One region of the Enterobacter adelaidei genome, then DNA from elsewhere that is predicted to be linked to it. Evidence: predicted binding sites of a transcription regulator. Region 1 holds the regulator's gene; each other region holds the start of a gene.
What was found. Region 1 encodes PhoB, which activates phosphate uptake and scavenging genes when phosphate is short. Its sites were predicted from a motif close to CTGTCATAAAACTGNCNNAT; they were not measured.

Region 1 (8,147 bases):
GCAAAATTTCTGCGAAAGCTGATGCTTTAATCCCGTCAAGGATACCAAAAATCAGGCTGATAAACATGGCTGGCGCAATAATTCGTGAGGAGTTATTCCACCACGGGCGAGTAAAGCTCAGTACCACCAGCACGATACACGGCGGGTAGATAGCCGTCAGCACCGGAATAGAGACCTGAATCAGGTGGCTCAGACCGAGGTTTGACACCGCCATGGAGAAGATGCCGAGAATAAATACCAGTGCGCGGTAAGAGAGCGGCAGATACTGCGCAAAGAACTCCGCACAGGCGCAGGTCAGGCCAACGGCGGTCACCAGACATGCCAGGAAGATGAGCGCTGCCAGCAGCATACTGCCCGCACCGCCGAAGGTGTGCTGAACATAAGCATGCAGAATAGCCGCGCCATTCGCGTTTTGATCAACCAGCATGGCGCTATCGGAACCCAGACGGAACAGCGCCAGATAGAGCAGCGTCAGGCCCACGCCGGCCATCAGGCCAGCCCAGATGGTGTAGCGGGTCAGCAGACGTGCTTCGGTCACACCACGGGAACGCGCGGCGTTAACGATGACGATACCAAACACCATTGCGCCCAGCGTATCCATCGTCAGGTAGCCGTTCACAAAGCCGTTGGAGAATGCGGCATTTTTGTAGGCATCCATGGCGTCACTAATCGGACCTGCCGGCCAGACAATCGCCGCAACCGCCAGCACAATCAGCGCCACAATTTTCAGCGGAGCCAGGAAGTTACCTACGGTATCCAGCAGCTTGCCCGGATAGAGAGAAACCAGAATCACAATCGCGAAGTAGATCAGGCTGTAGATAAACAGCGGCATCGCGCCGTCACCGGTCAGAGGAGCAATGCCCACTTCGAAGGAAACGGTCGCCGTGCGCGGGGTCGCAAACAGTGGGCCCACTGCCAGATAGCAGACGGTTGCCAGCAGAACACCCGCCACTTTGCCGATCGGGGTGCTGAGGCTATCAACACCGCCACCCACTTTCGCCAGGGCGATAACGGTCAGTACCGGTAAACCCACAGCAGTAATCAGGAAACCAAATGCAGCAGTCCAGACGTGTTCACCCGCCTGTAAACCAACCATTGGAGGGAAAATGATGTTGCCTGCGCCAACGAACAGCGCAAATGTCATAAAGCCCAGCGCGATGATGTCACGCGATTTTAAGTGATGGGTCATAAAACCTTACTGCCTGTGGATGTGGTGTTGAAAACATTGAGCTTTTCGATTTCCCTGGTGGGAAGATACAGCCGAAAAATTGCTCAATTTCAGCGGGAAATGCTCCCGTCCTGGCGTGGAGAAGAATAGTTTTTCGATTTACCACGCAAATACAGTCGGTCTGACAGTATCTGGGGCGCAATTTAAACGCTTATAACGTTTAAAGGCAAGGTGGGATCGCAAAACCAGAACAATATGCCACCATGAAAAAACATACCAGCACAATACGCTAATTATCAGAAAAACCCATGGCTAATCATGCGAACAAAAAACAGTCAGCCGTATAAAATTCATTCGCGTTTCGTTTGACTGCAAAGCAAACGGGCCAGCAAACGCTGACCCGTGGAAAGATAAAATGACACACCCGTTATCAGGCGATCTTTTTGGCAATTAATCGTTCCGGGATCACGAAACTAAAGCGGGTTCCCTTACCCAGGGTACTCTGAATATCGAGGCGGCTTTCATGGTGATTGACGGCATGTTTTACAATCGCCAGCCCCAGACCGCTTCCCCCTGTCTGTCGCGATCGCGCCTTATCCACGCGATAGAAGCGTTCGGTCAGACGCGGGATGTGCTCCGGAGCAATCCCCGGACCATTATCCTCGACGCTAAATTCAGCACCCGTAGGGGTATGCTGCCAGCGCACCACGATCTCCGTCCCTTCCGGCGTATGATTCACCGCGTTATACACCAGGTTGGAAATGGCGCTGCGCAACTCATCTTCACTGCCCAGAACCTTCAGCGTATTGTCGACCTCAAAAGTCAGGTGGTGCTTTTTATGGCTTAGCGTCTGTGCTTCACGCTCCACCACCCGCAGCATCATGGGGACATCAATGGTGTCATTCAGCGCAAGCGTTGGCGCCGCTTCGATCTTTGAGAGCGTCAACAGCTGTTTCACCAGACCTTCCATACGGTGCGTTTGCTCGCGCATGGTGTGCAGCGCTTTTTCACGTGGCGCGCCCTCAAGCGTTTGCTCCTGCATCATCTCCAGGTAACCCTGAAGTACGGTCAACGGGGTACGTAATTCGTGGCTCACGTTCGCGAAGAAGTTGCGTCGCGCGCCTTCCAGCTGGTGCATCTGGGTGACATCGCGCGCCACCATCAGCCACTGCCGATCGCTGTAGGGCATCACGCGGATTTCCAGATGGCGACCATTATTGAGTTTCAGATTATGCGGACCGGTAAAATCACGCTTTTTTAGATACTGCGCAAACTCAGGATAACGCAGAAGGTTGAGGATATTCTGGCCATTATCATCCGGCCAGCGCAACCCCAGCAACTGTTGCGCAAGACCATTACACCAGAAGATTGTCCCTTCTTCGGTCGTCAGAATGACCGCATCCGGCAGCGACTCCGCCCCGCTGCGAAAACGCTTGATCAGGCTTCCCAGTTCGCGGCGGCGCTTTTTATTACGCATCTGCATCTGATGCAAACCGTAAAGCAGCGGTTCCCAACTGCCGCTTCCCGGCGGCGGTGTCATACTTCGGTCAACCCATAGCCACCAGGAGAGGCGCAACAGGTTCCAGAAATGCCAGATCAGCAGCCCGGTGACCGAGGCCAGCAGAAACCACGGCAGATGTCCAAGAAAGGCCCCCAGAATGAAGGCCGGAATACAACATAAGATCAGTTCAAAGACGAGCCTTTTCCATGACAGACGTTCCAGCACGCGTCACACTCCTGTCATTGTTCAGAAACGGGTAGAAAAACGATAACCCGTGCCGCGGACCGTCTGCACCATGCGATCGTGGCCGCTCAGTTCCAGCGCTTTTCGCAGGCGGCGGATATGGACGTCAACCGTCCGGTCTTCGACATACACGTTAGTTCCCCAGACGTTATTCAGCAACTGTTCGCGGCTGTAAACGCGTTCCGGGTGAGTCATGAAGAAGTGCAGAAGTTTAAATTCGGTAGGCCCCATGTCGAGCGGGTTTTCGCCCGTCATGACGCGGTGTGAGGTCGGGTCAAGGCTCAGACCTTGCATCTCAATCACCTCTTCCACTGCCATCGGTGAAATGCGGCGCATTACGGCTTTGATACGAGCAACCAGCTCTTTCGGGGAGAACGGCTTGGTAATGTAATCATCGGCACCCGTTTCAAGCCCACGCACGCGATCCTCTTCTTCACCACGTGCCGTGAGCATGACAACGGGGATATCGCGGGTCATCGCTTCACGTTTAATGTGTTTGATAAACTGCAGTCCAGAGCCGCCAGGCAACATCCAGTCGAGCAGAATCAGATCGGGCCAGGGCTCATTCAACTGGTTCACCGCGCTGTCATAATCTTCCGCTTCAACCGGCTGGAAGCCATTTTGTTCGAGCACGAAGCACACCATTTCACGAATTGGAGCTTCATCTTCTACGACCAGAATACGTCTCGCCATACTTTGCCCTGTCTTATCTTATTTAAGTTACAAGTTTGTAATGCGGCGTCATTATGCGTCAGATTTATGACAGATTTATGAAAAACCTTACCACTATAAATGGCAAACTGTTGTTTTATTACAGCGGTTATTTTCCGCCCCTGAATGTTTATAATCGCCAACATCTTTTTTCGCCACGGATCTCCTATGCGCATACTTCACACTTCGGACTGGCATCTGGGTCAAAACTTTTACAGCAAAAGCAGGGCAGCTGAGCATGAAGCGTTCCTGAACTGGCTGCTGGATACGGCCCGATCGCGCGAAGTGGATGCGATTATTGTCGCGGGTGACATTTTCGACACCGGCTCGCCGCCAAGCTATGCGCGTGAGCTGTACAACCGCTTCGTGGTAAATCTGCAGCATACAGGCTGCCATCTGGTGATTGTCGCCGGTAATCACGACTCCGTCGCCACGCTGAATGAATCCCGCGACATCCTGGCCTTCCTGAACACTACCGTGGTGGCCAGTGCCGGGCATGCGCCGCAGATCCTGAAAAAACGTGACGGTACACCGGGGGCGGTGCTGTGCCCGGTTCCCTTCCTGCGCCCACGCGATATCGTGCAGAGCCAGGCCGGGATGTCCGGCGGAGAAAAACAGCAGCATCTGTTGCAGAGCATCACTGACTATTATCACCAACAATATACCGATGCCTGTACCTTGCGCGGCGAACAGCTCATTCCGGTGATTGCGACCGGGCATCTCACCACCGTCGGAGCCAGTAAAAGTGACGCCGTACGTGACATTTATATTGGTACGCTGGATGCGTTCCCGGCGCAAAATTTCCCGCCTGCCGACTACATTGCGCTAGGGCATATCCACCGCTCGCAGATGATCGGTGGCTGCGAACACATTCGCTATTGTGGCTCGCCCATTTCGCTGAGTTTTGATGAGACAGGTAAAGCCAAATCTGTGCATCTGGTGAGTTTTAACGGAGGTAAACTCAGCGCCGTCGAAACGCTGGAAGTCCCTGTTACCCAGCCGCTGGCGGTGCTGAAGGGTGACCTTGATGCCATCACCTCCCAGCTTGAACAGTGGCGTGGCATTGCGTTTAACCCCCCCGTCTGGCTGGATATCGAAATCACCACAGACGACTATCTGCATGATATGCAGCGAAAAATTCAGGCGCTGACGGAAGATCTTCCTGTCGAGGTTTTACTGGTACGCCGTAGTCGCGAGCAGCGCGAAAAAATCCTGCTGAGTGCTCAGCGCGAAACGCTGAGTGAACTTAAAGTCGAAGAGGTTTTTGAACGCCGACTGGCCCAGGAAGAGATGGACGATGCAAAACGCGCCCGGCTGAACGAGCTGTTCGCCCATACGCTCCACGCTCTGAATAACGAGGAAGAGAACGCATGAAAATCCTGAGCCTGCGTCTGAAAAACCTCAACTCACTCAAGGGCGAGTGGAAAATTGACTTTACCGCTGAGCCCTTTGCCAGCAACGGGCTATTTGCCATTACCGGTGCGACCGGTGCAGGCAAGACCACCCTGCTCGACGCCATCTGTCTGGCGCTATATCACGAAACACCTCGTCTGAATACCGTGTCACAATCGCAAAACGACCTGATGACACGCGATACCGCTGAATGTCTGGCGGAAGTCGAGTTTGAAGTCAAAGGTGTGGCTTATCGCGCCTTCTGGAGCCAGAACCGGGCAAGGAACCAGGCAGACGGGAACTTACAAGCGCCTCGCGTCGAACTGGCGCAGTGCGAAGACGGTAAAATCCTCGCCGATAAGGTGAAAGATAAACTGGAGCTCACCGCCTCGCTCACCGGGCTGGACTATGGGCGTTTCACTCGCTCAATGTTGCTCTCTCAGGGCCAGTTCGCGGCCTTCCTCAACGCCAAACCGAAAGAGCGTGCCGAATTACTGGAAGAGTTAACCGGCACGGAGATCTACGGCCAGATTTCCGCAATGGTATTTGAGAAACACAAAGCAGCACACAGTGAGCTTGAATTGCGTGAAGCACAGGTCGCTAGTGTGGTGCTGTTGAGCGAAGAGCAACAGCAGCAGTTACAGCAAAGTTTACAGGCACTTACTGACGAAGAGAAAACACTGCTGGCACAGCAACAGCGCCAGCAGAAAGATTATCAGTGGCTTACGCGCCATGATGAGCTTCTTCGCGAGCAACAGCGCGTAAGCGTGTTACAACAGCAGGCACAGCAGGCGCTGACCGACGCCGCGCCTGACCTGGCAAAGCTCCAGCTTGCTCAACCCGCCGCTCAGCTTCGACCGCTTTGGGAGCACCAGCAAGAGCAAGCCTCGCGTCTGGCTCAAACCCAGCAGCGAATTATCGAAGTAAATACTCGCTTACACGATAAAACCGCGCTGCGCTCGCGTATCCGTAATACCGCCATTCGTACCCATGAGCAGTTGCAGACCGAATTAACGGTATTGACGCAGTGGCAGGCAGAACATGATCGATTCCGCTTATGGGGACAGGAAATGGCAGGCTGGCGAGCACACTTCGCTCAGCTTAGCCGTGATAAAAATCAGCTTACTGCCCTGACCGTCCGCCTCACTGAATTACGCCATAAACGGGCCGCCCTGCCGGAAACAACCCTGACGCTGACGGCGGATGAGGTTGCAGTAGCGATGGAACAACAGGCGCAGTCACGAACGATGCGTCAACGTCTGACCTCGCTCCATGCCCGCTATCAGCCGCTACAAAAACGCCTGCACCAGAACGGTGAAAGCGTGCAGAAGGCCCTGGCTGAGCAGGTAAAACTCAATGAAACACTGACGCTACGTCGCCAGCAATACAAAGAGAAAAACCAGCACTATCTGGACCTGAAAGCCCTGTGTGAACGTGAAGCGACGATTAAAGATCTGGAAAGCTATCGTTCTCAGCTTGAGGCAGGTAAACCCTGTCCACTGTGCGGCTCCAGCGAACATCCCGCCGTGGAGAAATATCAAGCGCTTGAACTCACTGATAATCAGCGCCGCCGTGATGCCCTGGAAAAAGAGGTCGCCTCGCTAAAAGAGGAAGGGCTGCTGGTTCTGGGCCAGGTTAATGCCCTGGCTCAACAGATCCAGCGCGAGTCAGGCGAAGCGCAGACACTCTCTCAGGAAGAGCAAGCGCTCACTAAAGAGTGGCAGGAGGTTTGCGCGGCATTAAATATTTCGCTGAATATTCAGGAAGATATTGCCATCTGGATGAGCGAACAGGAGCACTATGAACGCCAGCTTTATCAGCTCAGCCAGCGTCTGACGCTGCAAAACCAGCTCAACGAAATGGAAGAGCAGGAACGCCAGTATCAGCAGCAACTGGCGACAACACGTCAGGGACTGGAAAGCGCCCTGGCCGCACTTTCACTCAGCGTACCTGACGAAGGTACTGAGGCCACCTGGCTGAACGCCCGTGAAACGGAGTTCGCACAGTGGCAGGAGAAACAGACACAGCAGGGTGCGATTCAGGAACGTATAAACGCCCTGAAGCCACTGCTTGACGCACTTCCGGTCACCAACAGTGAAGAGACCGAACCCGCCATTCCTGACAACTGGCGCGCGATCCACGACGAATGCGTGTCTCTGCAGAGCCAACTGGCGGCACACCAGCAGCAGGAAACGCTGGAGCGTGAGCGCCTGCAGCAATCGCAGGTGCAATTCACCCAGGCCCTGTCGGCAAGCTGTTTTGCCGATCAAGATGCGTTCCTTGCCGCTCTGCTGGATGAGAACATGCTCCAACACCTCAATCATCTGAAGCAATCGCTGGAAAACCAGATACAGCAGGCAGCCGCCTTGTCCGGACAGGCAAACCAACAGTTGCAGGCGCACCAGGCACAGCGGCCAGAAGGGCTCGACGCCGATGCACCAGGCCTGCAGATCCAGCTCCAGCAACTGACGCAGCAGCTTCGTGAGAACACCACGCGGCAGGGAGAGATCCGCCAGCAGCTTAAGCAGGATAGCGATAACCGCCTGCACCAACTGGCTTTAATGCAGCAAATTGAAGAGGCCAGCCGTCTGGCAGACGACTGGGGGTACCTGAATGCGCTTATCGGCTCCAGTACCGGCGACAAGTTCCGCAAGTTCGCCCAGGGGCTGACGCTGGACAATCTTGTCTGGCTTGCTAACCAGCAACTTAACCGCCTGCACGGGCGTTATCTGCTGCAGCGCAAAGCCAGCGATGCTCTGGAGCTGGAAGTGGTCGATACCTGGCAGGCGGATGCCGTGCGCGACACCCGTACGCTCTCTGGTGGCGAAAGTTTCCTGGTCAGCCTGGCGCTGGCGCTGGCACTTTCCGATCTGGTGAGTCACAAAACGCGGATCGACTCGCTGTTCCTGGATGAAGGGTTCGGCACGCTCGACAGCGAAACGCTGGATACCGCGCTGGATGCCCTCGACGCGCTAAACGCCACCGGGAAAACTATCGGTGTGATCAGCCACGTCGAGGCGATGAAAGAGCGTATTCCTTTGCAGATTAAAGTGAAAAAGATCAACGGGCTGGGATACAGCAGGCTGGATAAAGAGTATGCGGTGGAGTGAATGGGGGCGGTGCAGTCTGGTG
Region 2 (8,147 bases), 380 kb from region 1:
CGCATCCGTCGTGCCGAAGGCGGCATTGCCTGGGGAGACATGCGCAACTGTCTGAACCAGTTAATTACAGAACCGAGCGTTGCTTCGGCGATGTTTGAGTACCGTTTTGGCGGTAATGGCGAACTTTCCGGGCATAACCTCGGAAACTTGATGTTAAAGGCGCTTGATCACCTGAGCGTACGGCCTCTGGAAGCCATCAATTTAATCCGTAATCTGCTTAAAGTGGATGCATTCCTGATCCCTATGTCTGAACAACCGGTTGACTTGATGGCAATCGATGCCGAAGGACATGAAGTTTACGGCGAGGTGAATATTGACCAACTCGTCCTGCCGCCAACAGAGTTAATGACCTACCCGAGCGTACCCGCCACGCGAGAAGCGGTGGAGGCAATCGGAGAAGCGGATCTTATCCTGATCGGTCCGGGCAGTTTTTATACCAGCCTGATGCCGATTCTGCTGGTGAAAGAGCTGGCACAGGCGCTGCGACGCACCCCTGCCCCGATGGTTTACATCGGTAACCTGGGCCGTGAGCTGAGCCCGGCAGCAGCGAGCTTATCACTGCCGGACAAACTGAATTTAATGGAGCATTACGTCGGGAAGAAGATCATTGACGGCGTGGTGGTCGGGCCGAAGGTTGATGTATCCGGTATCGGCGATCGTCTGGTAGTGCAGGAGCCGCTGGAGGCCACAGACATCAAATACCGCCATGACCGCCACCTGCTGCGTGAGGCGCTGGAGAAAGCGATTCAGGCGCTGGGATAACCAAATATCCCCGGTGGCGCTGCGCTACCGGGCAAAATCCACTACGATGCCGCGATGAAAAGATCCCGCAACTGATGCAACTGGTCGCGGACCTGCGCCGCCTCTTCGAACTCCAGATTCTGCGCGTGCTGCATCATCTGCCCTTCCAGCTCGTGGATTTTCTGCTGCAACGCTTTCGGCGTCAGCACGACGGTATCCTCTTCCACCACTGAACGCGCCTTGCCGCGACCTTTCGTTTTGGTCTTCGCAATGTTCTGACCCAGCGCCAGGATATCCACCACCTTCTTGTTCAGCCCCTGAGGGATGATGCCGTGCTCTTCGTTGTAGCGCTGCTGCTTCTCGCGGCGGCGCTCCGTTTCACCAATCGCTTTCGCCATCGACGGCGTAATTTTGTCGCCGTACAGAATCGCTTTACCGTTAACGTTACGCGCGGCGCGGCCAATGGTCTGAATCAGCGAACGCTCAGAACGCAGGAAGCCCTCTTTGTCTGCATCCAGAATCGCCACCAGCGAGACTTCCGGCATATCCAGACCTTCTCGCAACAGGTTGATCCCCACCAGCACGTCAAACTCGCCCAGACGCAGGTCGCGGATAATCTCCATACGCTCAACCGTATCAATATCCGAGTGCAGATAACGCACCTTCTCACCGTGCTCTTCCAGATACTCGGTCAGGTCTTCTGCCATGCGCTTGGTGAGCGTGGTCACCAGCACGCGCTCATTAATGGCGGAACGGGCGCGGATCTCAGAAAGCAGGTCATCCACCTGAGTCGCCACCGGCCGGACTTCAATGACCGGATCCAGCAGCCCTGTTGGACGCACCACCTGATCAACCACCTCGTCGCCTGATTTCTCCAGCTCGTAGCTGCCTGGCGTTGCCGACACGTAAATGGTTTGCGGCGCTAGCGCCTCGAACTCTTCAAACTTCATCGGACGGTTATCCAGCGCCGATGGCAGTCGGAAACCATACTCCACCAGCGTCTCTTTACGCGCGCGGTCACCGCGGTACATCCCGCCGATCTGTGGGATAGTGACGTGGGATTCGTCGATCACCAGCAAACCGTCTGCCGGGAGGTAATCAAACAGCGTCGGCGGCGGCTCGCCCGGCCCGCGCCCGGAGAGGAAGCGTGAGTAGTTTTCGATGCCGGAGCAGTAGCCCAGCTCGTTCATCATCTCAAGGTCAAACTGGGTACGCTGGCTCAGACGTTGCTCTTCCAGCAGCTTATTGTTCGCCAGCAGCACCTTACGGCGCTCGGCCAGCTCCACTTTGATCTCCTCCATCGCCTGCACGATACGCTCGCGTGGCGTGACGTAGTGCGTTTTCGGGTAGATGGTGAAGCGCAGGATCACCGACTCGATGTGGCCGGTCAGCGGGTCAAATAGCGACAGGCGTTCAACCTCTTCGTCAAACAACTCGACGCGCAGCGCCATGTCGTCCGATTCTGCCGGGAAGATGTCGATCACCTCGCCGCGTACGCGGAAGGTGCCACGCTGGAACGCCTGGTCGTTGCGGGTGTACTGCAGCTCTGCGAGACGGCGTAAAATCGCACGCTGATCGATGATCATCCCCTGCGTCAGGTGCAGCATCATCTTGAGATACAGATCCGGATCGCCCAGACCGTAGATCGCAGAAACAGACGCCACCACCACCACATCACGACGCTCAAGCAGCGCCTTCGTTGCGGAAAGACGCATCTGCTCAATGTGTTCGTTTACCGAGGCATCTTTCTCAATGAAGGTGTCAGAGCTCGGCACATAGGCTTCAGGCTGGTAGTAATCGTAGTAGGAGACAAAATATTCCACCGCGTTATCCGGGAAGAACTCTTTCATCTCACCATAAAGCTGCGCGGCCAGGGTTTTGTTGGGGGCAAGCACCATTGTGGGACGCTGGAGGTCCGCGATAACGTTGGCAATGGTAAACGTTTTGCCCGAGCCGGTTACCCCCAGCAGCGTCTGGTGCGCCAGCCCATCTTCCAGCCCCTCCTCCAGACGACGGATCGCCTCAGGCTGATCGCCAGATGGACGGAAAGCAGAATTCAATTTGAACGGTTTACTCATGGGCGACAACCTGATGACGTTATAAGCGGCAGGTGAGTAATTTTACTCCTTGTTGCCAGGAATGCCAGTAAAAAACACTGGATGAAAAACCAGTAGCATGTCAGGATATTTAGAGTAGCGTCTGAATGATTAGCGCAATAGCGGTCAAAGTTTGGACTCTGACAACATAAAACACCACCCGGGCCAGGTTATCCCCAGAACTTTTTCTTTTTTAACATTTGTCAAGCCAGGTAATGATAGTTTTATGGCAACCGGTGACACTTTCATTACGGGAATTGCTTTTATCTAACCAATTAAATAATAAGCGATATTTCCTAAAGCCGCGTTTCGCGCCAATTTGGGCGTAAGCCGCGTCTTCTCTCGCTTATCGCGTGTTTTCTAACTCTAATGCACATGGTTATCCACAGGAATAGTGGATAACTGCTTCCAGCCCGTGCAGACTGCCGCTCAGCAAATTCCCGGATTTTCCCATGAGACAGCAACAAAAAATTTTTATAGCTATTTTTTGATGATTAACAGTTGCGTCATTCATAACCAACCGATGGGATCTTGCTCACATTTCCGTCATTTCCTGCCTTGCACCACAACTCAACATCTCCGGCACCGTCGATGTGCAAATCGTCAATTTGTCATCCCGCAACGTTGAGGCTTACTCCTAAAAAAGCTCTTTTTTTAATCACCTTCAGGTTTCTGGCAGGAGTTTTGCACAATCAAAATGAGCCTCACCTACACACATTTTTAAGGAGAGAAAGATGTTGAGTCTGCGTGCAGTGAATCAGTTTTACGGAAGCCAACATACGCTATGGAACGTGGATTTAGATTTTCCGCAGGGGATGTGTACAGGCGTAGTTGGCCTGCCGGGAATGGGAAAAACCACGCTCATGAATTGCATCGCCGGTAAATTACCCGTCGAGAGCGGCACGATTATCTGGCATGAAGCAGGGGCCCCGCCATGTGATTTGCTCAACCCGCCATCAGAACAACGTTCAGACCCGAAAATAGGCTATGTCCCGCAGGACAGGCGGATTTTCTCCCAGTTAACGATCGAGGAGAATCTGCATATTGCCATGCGGGCAACGGGAAAACCCGACCCGGAAGCAAAAAGCGATGTTTACGACCTTTTCCCGGAGCTCTACGCGCTGCGACAGACCCGCGCCAACGCGCTCTCACCCGACGACCAGTATCAGTTGGCTCTGGCCAATGCGCTGGTGAATCGCCCGCAAATGCTGATTCTGGATGAACCCATGCATGGTGCAGGTCATGGCTTTGCCCAGAAGCTGGGGCAGCTGCTGGCGCGCTTAAACCGGGAGTTAGGTATGACGGTGTTATTAGCTGAACAGCAGCTGTCGTTTATCCGCCGGGTTGCGGACCGTTTCTGTATGCTCTATCGCGGGCGTAACGTGGCGCAGGGCCACGTTAAGGAACTGGATGACGAGCTCATCGCTCACTGGATGTCGCGGGAAGCAAGACGCTGAGATCGAGATAATGACCCGTTTCGGCATTTTCCGCGCCGTCAGCAAGCCAGGGAATTTCCCCGAGGCACGGCGCGGGAAGGACACGCCTGAGCGTCGTCAGATACTCCTGGTGCCGTTTACCCGGTTCAACCACGTCGTTGGCAATCCAGCCCGCCAGACGCAGTCCAGCCTGCTGTACGGCCTGTGCGGTCAACATAGCGTGATTGATGCAGCCCAGCTTGACGCCGACAACAAGAATGACCGGAAGCTGCTCGGCCCGTACCCAGTCAGCAAACGTCTGTGTATCCGAGAGCGGCGTAAACCAGCCGCCTGCCCCCTCCACCAGCACCCAGTTTGCCTGATTTTCCAGTGTCCGCAACCCGGCAGACAGCACGGCGAAATCAATCGGCCGGCCTTCGTCGGCGCTGATAATGTGCGGCGACGTCGGCTCGGCGAAGGTGTAGGGATTCACCGCTGAATAGTCGAGTTTAAGGGTGCTGTTACGCTGCAGCGCCAGCGCGTCGGTGTTGCGTAACCCTTCCGCAGTCATCTCGCTGCCGGAGGCAACTGGCTTATAGCCAGCAGTTGTTTTTCCCCTCTGACGCGCCGCCTGTAACAGTGCAGAACTGGCAACTGTTTTGCCCACTTCCGTATCCGTTCCGGTGACAAAATACCGTTCAGTCACGTTCGATAATCCCATGAAAAAGTTGATAAGAGAGCGGGAAATGCCCCCGCTGCTGTGGCCAGGCCAGCACCAGGTGTTGCAACTGCCCACGAGTGAGAGGCTTTTTCTCGCGTCCGGCATGCAGGTGCGTGGCACCAATGCCCTTGAGCGAGCGCATGGCACTGACGGCATCGCTGAAATTGAGGGTGATGACCTGCACCGTGCTTCGATAGCGCCAGCCTGCCAGCGCCTGCGTGACCTGATCATGCGATAAAAATCGGTTGGCATGCGGCTGTTCATCAACTGCTCGCCACGCCTGATCCAGCTCCGGTAGCGAGCTTTCCAGCAGCGTGGTAAAGGCCACCTTGCCACCCGGACGCGCCACGCGATAAAGCTCGCTTAACGCCAGTGGCAGGCTGTTACACCATTGCACTGCCAGATGGCTCCAGACCAGATCAAATTGTGCCTCAGCCAACGGAATGGCCTCGATATCCGCCACCAGATAGTGGTGCGCAGCCTGCTGATGACGCGCCTCATCAAGCATGTCTGATGACAGGTCAATGGCCGTAACGTGGCTTCCCGACTCGCGCCAGTATCGACTATTCCCGCCGGGACCACATCCGGCATCCAGCACCTGCGCAAAACGGCTCTCGCCGAGTAAAGCCAGTAACTCCCGTGCACTCTGGCGCTGGAGTTCATCATGCTGCGAATAGCTGCGTGCCGCCCGGCCAAACGCCGCCGCAATGGCCTGTTTATTGACTGGCGACATACAGAGCCTCCAGAAGTACCGAAATGTCCTCTGCTTCGTGCGCCGCCGTCAGTGTCAGACGCAGACGCGCCGTGCCCGGTGGCACGGTGGGTGGACGGATGGCAGTGACCCACATCCCCTTCTCGCGCAGCGTCTCTGCCAGCGTGAGCGCCAGACTGTTTTCACCCACGATCACCGGCTGGATGGCGCTTTGCGAATCGGTACTGCGGAAAGGAAGATGACACAACCCCTGACGAAAACGCTGAATATGTTCCGCCAGACGCGCACGACGTTCTTTGCCTTCCTGGCTGCGGATCACCGCCATTGACGCAGATAACGCCACGGCCTGGGCGGGTGGCATGCTGGTGCTGTAGATCAAATGCCGGGCAAACTGCAGCAGATAGTCAGCAACGGACTCACTGCACAATACAGCGGCTCCGCTCACGCCAAAGCCTTTGCCGAAGGTCACAATCAGCAGTTCCGGCTTCACGCCTTGCTGATGCGCGCTGCCGCGTCCTTCATCCCCCATCACACCAATACCGTGGGCATCGTCGACCAACAGCCAGGCGTTTTGCCTTTTTGCTGCCTCGTGCAGCGCGGCAAGCGGCGCGCTGTCGCCGTCCATGCTGAACACCCCTTCCGTGACCGCCAGCTGTTGACCGTCGCAGGGTTTATCCAGCAGCGTAGCAAGCTGTCCCGCATCGTTATGGGCAAAACGGCGCAGCTGAGCCGGGCTCAAATTTGCCGCCTCCAGCAGCGAGGCGTGGCTTAAACGGTCGGCAACAATGCGGTCATCTTTTCCCATCAGGGCAGCGATAACCGCCTGATTCGCGGCAAAACCAGAGATAAACAGCAACGCACGCGGGTAACCCAGCCAGTCGGCAAGCTCCTCCTCCAGCGCCTGATGCGCTGTAGTGTATCCGCTGACATGTCCCGAACCGCCGCTGCCCACGCCAAATCGCTCCGCCCCCTGCTGCCAGGCGCGGACGATGGCCGGATGCTGGCTCAGCCCGAGATAATCATTGCTGGAGAAATTACAAAACTGCCGGTTATCACGGGTAAGAAAACGGCCTGCACCGTTTTCAACCACCCTGCGGACGCGAAACGCCTCTGCCGCCCGGCGCTCTTCCAGCGCGGAATGGATACGTGCCTGCCAGGTCATACGGCTGCCGCGTTGTAGAACTGGTCGGTGTCGGCGTTGAATATCTGCTGCTCCAGCTGCTGCTGTTGCTCGTTATCACCCGTCAGCACCTCGGTCTGATGCGGGTTAAGCCCCAGCTTACGGAACAGCTGAACGTCTTTATCCTCTTCCGGGTTCGGTGTGGTCAGCAGCTTGCAGCCGTAGAAGATGGAGTTGGCCCCGGCCATAAAGCACATCGCCTGGGTCTGTTCGTTCATCTGCTCGCGACCTGCGGAGAGGCGAACGAAAGAGGTCGGCATCATGATACGCGCCACCGCAATGGTGCGGATAAAGTCAAACGCATCCACGTCTTCGTTATCCGCCAGCGGCGTGCCTTTGACCTTCACCAGCATGTTGATCGGCACGCTTTCCGGCGGCGTTGGCAGGTTCGCCAGCTGCAGCAGCAGACCCGCGCGATCTTTCACCGTTTCACCTAAGCCCACAATACCGCCTGAACAGACCTTAATACCGGCATCACGGACTTTATCCAGCGTGTCCAGACGCTCCTGGTAGGTTCGCGTGGTGATGATATTGCCGTAAAACTCTGGCGACGTGTCGAGGTTGTGGTTGTAGTAATCCAGGCCTGCCGCAGAGAGGCGCTGCGCCTGCTCTTCATTCAGCGTGCCAAGGGTCATACAGGCTTCGAGTCCCATCTCCTTAACACCCTTCACCATCTGCTCCAGATACGGCATGTCGCGATCGTGCGGGTTTTTCCACGCGGCGCCCATGCAGAAGCGGGTCGAGCCAGCGTTTTTCGCCTTACGGGCGGAGTCGAGCACCTGCTCGACTTCCATCAGCCGTTCAGATTCCAGACCGGTTTTATAACGCGCGCTCTGTGGGCAATATTTGCAATCTTCAGGGCAGGCACCGGTCTTGATCGACAGCAGCGTACTGACCTGTACATGGCGGGGGTCGAAGTGCTGACGATGTACCTGCTGGGCTTCAAACATCAGCTCAAGGAAAGGCTTGTTAAATAATTCAGTGACTTGCGACATCGTCCAGCGTGCGTGGTGAGCCATTGGGCTTCTCCAAAGGGTTTTGTTAATTTTCGGTTCGGTTTATACTCGTAAACCTAAAACTTTTCAAAATGGTTTACAAGTCGATTATGACCCAGGACGATCTCGCCTTCGACAAGCAGCATATCTGGCACCCTTACACCTCTACCACCCGCCCTCTTCCCGTCTACCCGGTGGCTTCAGCACGCGGTTGCGAGCTACACCTCGCCAGCGGTGAGCCGCTGGTTGACGGGATGTCTTCCTGGTGGGCAGCTATTCATGGGTAC
Region 3 (8,147 bases), 1.7 Mb from region 1:
CAACGGCAGATTGAGGGTCCATATGATGTACAGCCATGAACCATCGTGGGGCATAAGCTCCGATAGGTAATGCAGCAGCGTCAATTCTCCCCAAACGCTCCGGTATCAATAGCAGCTCAGGCGAATAACCTGTATCACCGCTGAACCAGAAACGGTGATGCCGCCCCTCAAAGACCCAGCCGCACCACAAGGTGCGATTTCGATTCCAGGGTGTTCGCATACTCCAGTGCTGTGCCGGAACAGCACTCAAGGTCATCCCTTGCCAGGTGAAACTCTGCCACCAGTCGAGCTCAACCACACGTCTTGCTCCCCGGCGGCGAAACCAGTCGGCCAGACCTAAAGGTACAAACAGACTCACGTCAGGGAAGCGTTTAAGGATCCGACGGATAGTTGCGTCATCAAGATGATCGTAATGATTATGGGAGATAACGACGGCATCAAGCTGATGAAGTTGATCGACAGAAAGTACCGGAGGGGTTTTACGTTGTGGTCCCAGAAATGAGAACGGAGAGGCACGCTGTGAGAAAACCGGGTCAGTGAGGAGAATATTGCCGTCTATCTGCAGCAGCACACTCGCGTGTCCCAGCCACCATACCCCATCCTCATGAGGTTGCATAAGATCAACCGGTTGCCACCACTGACGTATAAAATCCTCATAACCGAGTGTGGGCGGTCTGGGCAAACCGGCCTCTTTACGCGCTTTTCGCCAGCGCTCAAGGTCACCGGGCTGATGCCCGACAGGACGGGTATTACGGAAACCATTCGGTGTGTGATGTTTCAGGGAGGGGTCATACCAGGGATTTTTCCAGACCACAGCCACCTCCCAGGACAAAAAGATTAACGCTCAGCCACCAGGCGGATAAAGTCGTCTTCGTCTTTGTCGTCTTCAGCGACAGCGTCTTTCGGCGCGTCTTTCTCTTCCGGTTCGTTAGCCTCACACAGACGGCGTAACAACGCATTTTGACGTTTTTGCTGATCGAGCAGCGCTTCCAGCAGTTCGATCTGCTCGTTAGTACGTGAACTGGCCCGGTTAACGAAAAACCAAATGACCAGCCCCACAAGCAGAACGACCAAAGAAATCATCAAGGATGCCACATTCAGCAGCCCTGAATTCAGTAACTCACCCATTTCACCACCTCAATAAAAACGTCTATTTTACCACTGGCGCGAAGGAAGGAAATCACCTTGAGAAAAAATGCGTGTTACCACGGAATAAACTTATTTATTGCGCAAACGCCGCTAAAGAACTGTACATCCTGATCGCACATCACATTGATGGTCTGCGTCCATAGCACCACGCACGCTACCAGCACGATAATCAGAATTACCCAGCATATTTTTTTTCACTCCACACTCCGTCAAAAGACCTGATGTAACCAGGTTATCACGGTTATCTTAAACAAGGGCTAACTGTACCGACATCAAGCCTTTTTCAGAATCATGCACTTGTTTCATTACGTAAACCGTTTACGCTTGCTTAATGATAACAACGATAAAGAGGCATTGATGCGCTTAATCATTCGAACAATTGTTGTACTGGCCATCGTCTGGATTGGCCTTCTGTTAACCGGTTATGGTGTGCTGGTGGGAAGCACTGAAAACGCAGCAGGATTAGGCATTCAGTGTAAATATTTAACAGCACAAGGAGTAAGCACCGCGCAGTATCTGCATACTGACAGCGGAATCATTGGCCTGACTAATTGCCCGGTACTGCGTAAAACATCCGTCGTGATCGATAATGGCTAATCAGCCAGGTTAACTGCAAAAGCGCCGCAACACTCGCGGCGTTTTTTATGCTAACGAGGATTAAAACGGATAGTCGTGATACCCCATCTGCTCGGAAATCTTACGTGCTGCGGTGTGCAGAATAGCCACATACTCGTGCAGTCGCTCCTCAGAGAAGCGCAACGTCGGGAAGGAAATACTAAGCCCCGCAATCACGACGCCAAAGCGGTCAAATACCGGAACACCAATACAGCGCAGCCCCTCTTCCTGCTCTTCGTTATCTTCGCCATAGCCTTGCTCACGCACCTTGTCGAGCACGGTTAACAGCGCATCCGTGCTGGTAATGGTTCGTGCCGTACTGCGTTTGTACTCCACGCCATCAAGGATCTGTTTCACTTCTTCTCGATCGCGCCACGCCAGCAGAACCTTACCAATGGCAGTACTATAGAGTGGGTTACGGCGGCCAATACGTGAATACATACGCAGGTTGTACATGGAGTCGATTTTATGGATGTAAACAATACTGTCTTCATCCAGTGCCCCCAGGTGGATGGTCTCTTTGGTCAGACGGGAGATTTCACGCATCTGAATATCCGCGCTGCGGATCAGGTCAACATTTTGCAGCGCACGGGCACCCAGTTCGAAGAGTTTCAGCGTCAGAGAGTATTTTTCAGACTCGCCTTCCTGCGCAACGTAGCCCAGTGACTTCATGGTTTGCAAAAAACGATAAACGGTGCTTTTCGACATCATCACACGCTGCGACAACTCTGTAATACCAATTTCACGCTTTTCCCCAAGCGCCTGTAAGATGCCAAACACCTTCAGCACGGAAGAAACAGAATCTGGCTGTTTATCCAAATCCGCAATTGCCATTTACCACCTCATAGAGAGTGTTTTATAAAAATCAGAATCGGTTTTTATTATAAGTTCCCGTCATGTCACCTGCAATCAATCCGCGTTTACTTCGTTACAAATCTGCGACATATCGCGGCTGTAACAATGCTAAAATAGTTACCCTGAGAATAATTTCACGCTGAGCTTTTTTAATCCTAATGGAAAAGACCTTTTCCGATGGCCTGCCTTTACCCCAGCGGTATGGCGCTATAGCGACCATCATTATCGGTATCTCAATGGCCGTCCTTGACGGCGCAATTGCGAATGTGGCCCTGCCAACCATCGCCAGCGACCTGCATGCCTCCCCTGCCAGTTCGATATGGATAGTTAACGCCTATCAGATTGCAATTGTGATTTCCCTGCTCTCGTTCTCTTTTCTGGGCGATATGTTTGGCTACCGTCGGGTTTATCAATGCGGTCTGGTGGTTTTCACCTTCACCTCATTGTTATGTGCCCTTTCTGATTCGCTGCATACCCTGACACTTGCACGTATTGCACAAGGTTTTGGCGGTGCAGCGCTCATGAGTGTTAACACAGCGTTGATCCGCTTAATTTATCCGCAGCGTCATCTGGGACGCGGCATGGGGATAAACTCGTTTATTGTTGCGGTCTCTTCTGCCGCCGGGCCAACCATTGCAGCAGCCATTCTTTCCGTCGCGTCCTGGCAATGGCTGTTCGCCATAAACGTGCCGCTGGGCATCGTGGCTATCTTCTTTGCCCTACGCTTTCTTCCCGCTAACGGCCCCAGAAGTACAATGCCGCGCTTCGACGTCGTGAGCGCGATAATGAATGCCCTCACCTTTGGTCTGCTGATTACTGCCCTGAGCGGTTTTGCACAGGGACAATCCCTGATGCTTACCGGCGCGGAACTCATCGTCTTGCTGGCGACAGGTTTCTTCTTTGTTCGCCGTCAGCTCACGCTTCCTGTGCCGTTACTGCCAGTTGACCTGTTGCGCATTCCCCTCTTTTCGCTCTCCATTTGCACATCTGTCTGCTCATTCTGCGCCCAGATGCTGGCCCTGGTCTCTCTACCTTTCTTCCTGCAAAGCGTAGTGGGACGCTCTGAAGTGGAGACCGGGCTGTTGTTAACCCCATGGCCGCTGGCTACGATGGTAATGGCACCGCTGGCGGGTTACTTGATTGAACGCGTCCATGCCGGTTTATTAGGTGCTCTGGGGCTGGCTGTGATGGCAACAGGCCTTTTCGCGCTGGCACTGCTGCCGTCATCGCCTTCCGATCTCGATATCATCTGGCGCATGATCCTGTGCGGAGCCGGGTTTGGCCTGTTCCAGTCGCCTAACAATCACACCATTATTACCTCAGCGCCGCGTCATCGCAGTGGAGGGGCCAGCGGTATGTTAGGCACCGCGCGTCTGTTAGGGCAAAGCAGCGGTGCAGCTCTGGTCGCTCTGATGTTTAACCTTGCCGGGCAAAACGGTAATCACATTGCGCTCCTTAGCGCTGGAGCCCTTGCTACCCTCGCGGCTATCGTCAGCGGTCTGCGCATTACCCAGCCCAGAGCCCAGGCATAAAAAAAGCCGGGCGGAGTCTTCTCCTGCCCGGCTTATTGCGGTTCTTCGCGTTACTTCATGTATTCCCCACTACGCAGCGCTTCGATACGTTTATCCAGCGGCGGGTGAGACATAAACATTTCACTCAGTGACTTCGATTTACCGTTAATACAGAAGGCCATCATGCTGTTCGCTTCCTGCGGCTCGTAACTGGTTTTCAGACGCTGCAGCGCAGCAATCATTTTCTCACGCCCAACCAGTTTTGCGGAACCGGCATCCGCGTGGAATTCGCGGTGACGGGAGAACCACATGGTGATAATGCTTGCCAGAATACCGAACACCAGCTCCAGTACCATGGAAACTGCGAAGTAGATCAGCGGATTACCGTTGCTCTCTTCACCTTCGTCGCGGTTGCCACCCATAAAGCCTGCAGCAATCTGCGCCAGAATACGGGAGATAAAGATAACGAAAGTGTTCACCACGCCCTGAATCAGGGTCATGGTCACCATGTCACCATTTGCGATATGGCTGATTTCGTGAGCGATAACCGCTTCGGCTTCATCACGGCTCATGTTCTGTAATAACCCGGTGCTGACGGCAACCAGGGATGCATCACGACGAGCACCCGTAGCGAACGCATTAATATCCGGCGCGTGATAAATAGCGACCTGCGGCATGGCAATCCCAGCCTGACGGGATTGCTGAGCAACCGTATTCATCAGCCACTGTTCCATATCGTTACGCGGCTGTTCAATAACCTCACCACCTACCGATTTCAGTGCCATCCACTTCGACATCAACAGTGAAATAAAAGAGCCACCAAAACCAAACAGCAGCGCCATAATCAACAGACCCTGAACGCTGCTCGACTGAATTCCTGTCAGGCTTAGCACGAGCCCGAAAACCACCATGACCGCAAGGTTGGTGAGCAGGAAGAGCGCGATTCGCATCATAATTTTCTTTTAACCTCAGTTTAACAAAACGCACTATGCGATTACCCACATCGTATGGGTATTGTGGCTATTTTCAAGCATCAGGTGGGCGTAAGTCACCAGAAAGACACAACTTTACACAATTGGAAACCAGCCTGACGGAAGGATGCAGAACAAAAAGAAACAGGCACAATTTCTTGTGCCTGTTGGGAGATTATTTTGCCGGAGCAGGTTGGACAGCAGGCTTCTCTTTCTCAAGATTCGCAAGGTCGAGTGCAATATGCACCGTCTCATCCAGATAAGGATCTGGCTCCTTGTAATCTTTTGGCAGATCGTCCAGTTTCTTGAGCAGAGGCTTACCTTCCCGTTTGAAGCGATCGTTGATACGCGCCAGACGCGTTGCATCGTCTTCGTTGTTCTCTTTTTCACGCTGAGCGTAGTTCAGAGAAACAATATTCCGTTTATCTTTCAGAGCATTGAAACGTGCAATGTCCTTCATGATGTACTGGAATTCCGCATCTTTCGCAATACGGTCATTATGCGCTTTCAGCAGTTCAGGACCAAACTGCGTCATATCACCCGCTTTCACGTAGGTCGCCGCGTTGATGCTGTCCCACGGTAACGCGTTATCTTCAAACTTCTCGCCGGTTTCCGTCTCTTCCGTGCCTGTCGGCATCATGATATCCGGCGTCACGCCTTTACGCTGCGTACTGCCACCGTTCACGCGGTAGAACTTCTGAATAGTGTACTGAACCGAACCCAGCGCAGGCCATTCAGGGCGCAGCATCTGATCGTAAATACGATTCAGAGAGCGATACTGTTGAACGGTGCCTTTACCGAACGTCGGTTCACCCACGATCAACGCACGGCCATAGTCCTGCATTGCGGCAGCAAAGATCTCAGACGCTGAAGCACTGAAGCGGTCCACTAAGACCACCAGCGGGCCTTTGTAGTAAACCACACCATCGTTGTCGGCATCTTCACGGACTTTACCGTTGTTATCGCGCACCTGAACCACAGGACCAGATGGAATAAACAGGCCAGAGAGCGAAACCGCTTCCGTCAGCGCACCGCCGCCGTTACTGCGCAGGTCGATGATAATGCTGCTAACGTTCTGCTTCTCAAGCTTCTGCAGCTGCACTTTCACATCGTCGGTCAGCCCTACGTAGAAGCCCGGGATATCCAGGACACCCACCTTCTCTTTACCCACGGTTTTCACCGACATTTTCACCGCGCGGTCTTCCAGACGGATACGCTCACGGGTCAGGGTAACAATACGGGTTTTAGTGCCTTTTCCTGCTGGCAGAACTTCCAGACGAACCTTGCTGCCTTTCGGGCCTTTAATCAGCGCCACCACATCATCAAGACGCCAGCCGATCACATCAACCATGTTCTGACCGGTTTGTCCCACACCCACAATGCGATCGCCTACGCTTATCGCTTTGCTTTTGGATGCCGGGCCACCCGCGACCATCGAATTGATCACGGTATAATCATCATCCATCTGCAGCACCGCGCCGATACCTTCGAGAGACAGGCTCATTTCAGTATTGAACTGCTCGGTGTTACGCGGGGAGAGATAGTTGGTATGCGGATCGATTTCGTGAGCAAAGGCAGTCATTGCCAGTGAGAAGACATCCTCACTGTTGGTCTGTGCCAGACGACGAATAGCAAATTTGTAACGACGCGTCAGCGTGTCACGGATCTCTTTTTCATCTTTGCCGGTGAGCTTAAGGCTCAGTTCGTCATATTTAACTTTTCCGTCCCACAGCGCATTCAACTCGGCTTCATCTTTCGGCCAGGGTGCTTTACTGCGATCCAGATTAAAGGTGTCATTGCCGGTGAAGTCCATCGGACGTTCCAGCACTTTCAGCGCGTACTGGTAGCGTTCAAAGCGGCGCTTTTGCGACAGGTTATAGAGATCGTAGAACAGATCCAGCTTGCCTGAACGCAACTCGTCACCCACATCAGATTTACGCTTAGCGAACTGCTCGACATCGCTGGCGAGCAAAACGTTATGGCTGTAATCCAGCAAGTTCAGATAGCGGTCAAAGATTTTGGCCGAAAAGGCCTGATCGAGATCGAACTGACGATAGTGCGAACGGGTGAAACGTGAGGTTACGCGCTCGCTCACCGTTGCGTGCTGCGTCTCTTCCTTAAGAACCGGAATTTGATCAACACGCGTGATATCGTCCACTGCGAAAGCGTGACCTGTTATGGCAAACAGGCCCGCCAACGCGGTGAGCTTAAAAAAAGTGTTCATGCCAGGCTTGGCCTCCGTTTCAGAACAACAAGTGTTCTGCGCGTACAATCATTGACATACCAGAAGTCAGCTGTACACGAACGCCATCTTTGGTGATTTCCAGTACAGTGGCGTCCATAGCATTGTTACCCGCTTTTACCTTCAGCGCCTGACCAACGCTCAGGGCGTTAATGTCTGAAACCGGGGTATGACGCGGCTCTTCACGAGGGGCGCGCGGGGCTTTCGCTGCAGGTTTGTCAGCACGCGGTTTGCGATCGTTATTATCATTACGACGCGGTGCAGGGCGTGGTTTACGCTCACGACGAGGCGCTTCTTCCTGGCCGTTTGCCGCTGCGGCTTCGCGTTTTTTCGCTTGCTGTTCAGCACGTTGTGCCTGAACGCGTGCTTTGGCTTCTTCCAGCTGTTTACGCGCGTGTTCAACGTGCTGCTCATCCAGCTCACCACAAGGGTTGCCATCGAGATCCACGCGAGTCGCGCCCGGTTTGATACCGTACAGGTAACGCCAGCTCGAAGTATAAAGACGTAAGGCGGAACGCAGCTGAGTTTTGCTGAGGTTCATTTCCCCCTCAACACGTGCCACCAGATCCTGAAAAATACCGACTTTCAGGGGACGAGCTTCACCTTCAGCACTGAAGCACTGTGGGAAACGCTCGGCCAGAAATGCGATAACTTCTTTACTGCTATTCAACTTAGGTTGATTTTCCATGAAATTTCCTGATTACAACGGACGTTGCCAACAAGCGCAGGCATGAACAGGCGTCATTATAATGACGCTATCAGTAAATGCTACGTTATCCGTTGATTATCCTGCGACGCTCGCAA

Region 2: a site for PhoB is predicted at 3,051-3,070, ahead of uvrB (excinuclease ABC subunit UvrB). Genes of this name have one in related genera too.
Region 3: a site for PhoB is predicted at 2,690-2,709, ahead of kdgR (DNA-binding transcriptional regulator KdgR). Genes of this name have one in related genera too.

Annotation. Positions count from the first base shown of each region.
Region 1 is NZ_CP154353.1:944,575-952,721, reverse strand. It holds gene brnQ (branched-chain amino acid transporter carrier protein BrnQ) at 1-1,189, opposite strand, end outside; gene phoR (phosphate regulon sensor histidine kinase PhoR) at 1,599-2,894, opposite strand; gene phoB (phosphate response regulator transcription factor PhoB) at 2,916-3,605, opposite strand; gene sbcD (exonuclease subunit SbcD) at 3,792-4,997, shown strand; gene sbcC (exonuclease subunit SbcC) at 4,994-8,125, shown strand.
Region 2 is NZ_CP154353.1:1,327,212-1,335,358, reverse strand. It holds gene yvcK (uridine diphosphate-N-acetylglucosamine-binding protein YvcK) at 1-762, shown strand, start outside; gene uvrB (excinuclease ABC subunit UvrB) at 804-2,819, opposite strand; gene AAHF05_RS06455 (ABC transporter ATP-binding protein) at 3,572-4,294, shown strand; gene bioD (dethiobiotin synthase) at 4,257-4,958, opposite strand; gene bioC (malonyl-ACP O-methyltransferase BioC) at 4,951-5,706, opposite strand; gene bioF (8-amino-7-oxononanoate synthase) at 5,690-6,847, opposite strand; gene bioB (biotin synthase BioB) at 6,844-7,884, opposite strand; gene bioA (adenosylmethionine--8-amino-7-oxononanoate transaminase) at 7,953-8,147, shown strand, end outside.
Region 3 is NZ_CP154353.1:2,678,933-2,687,079, forward strand. It holds gene AAHF05_RS13040 (MBL fold metallo-hydrolase) at 1-814, opposite strand, end outside; gene AAHF05_RS13045 (YebO family protein) at 838-1,128, opposite strand; gene mgrB (PhoP/PhoQ regulator MgrB) at 1,203-1,337, opposite strand; gene AAHF05_RS13055 (YobH family protein) at 1,507-1,746, shown strand; gene kdgR (DNA-binding transcriptional regulator KdgR) at 1,807-2,598, opposite strand; gene AAHF05_RS13065 (MFS transporter) at 2,778-4,151, shown strand; gene htpX (protease HtpX) at 4,202-5,083, opposite strand; gene prc (carboxy terminal-processing peptidase) at 5,277-7,325, opposite strand; gene proQ (RNA chaperone ProQ) at 7,345-8,031, opposite strand; gene AAHF05_RS13085 (GAF domain-containing protein) at 8,128-8,147, opposite strand, start outside.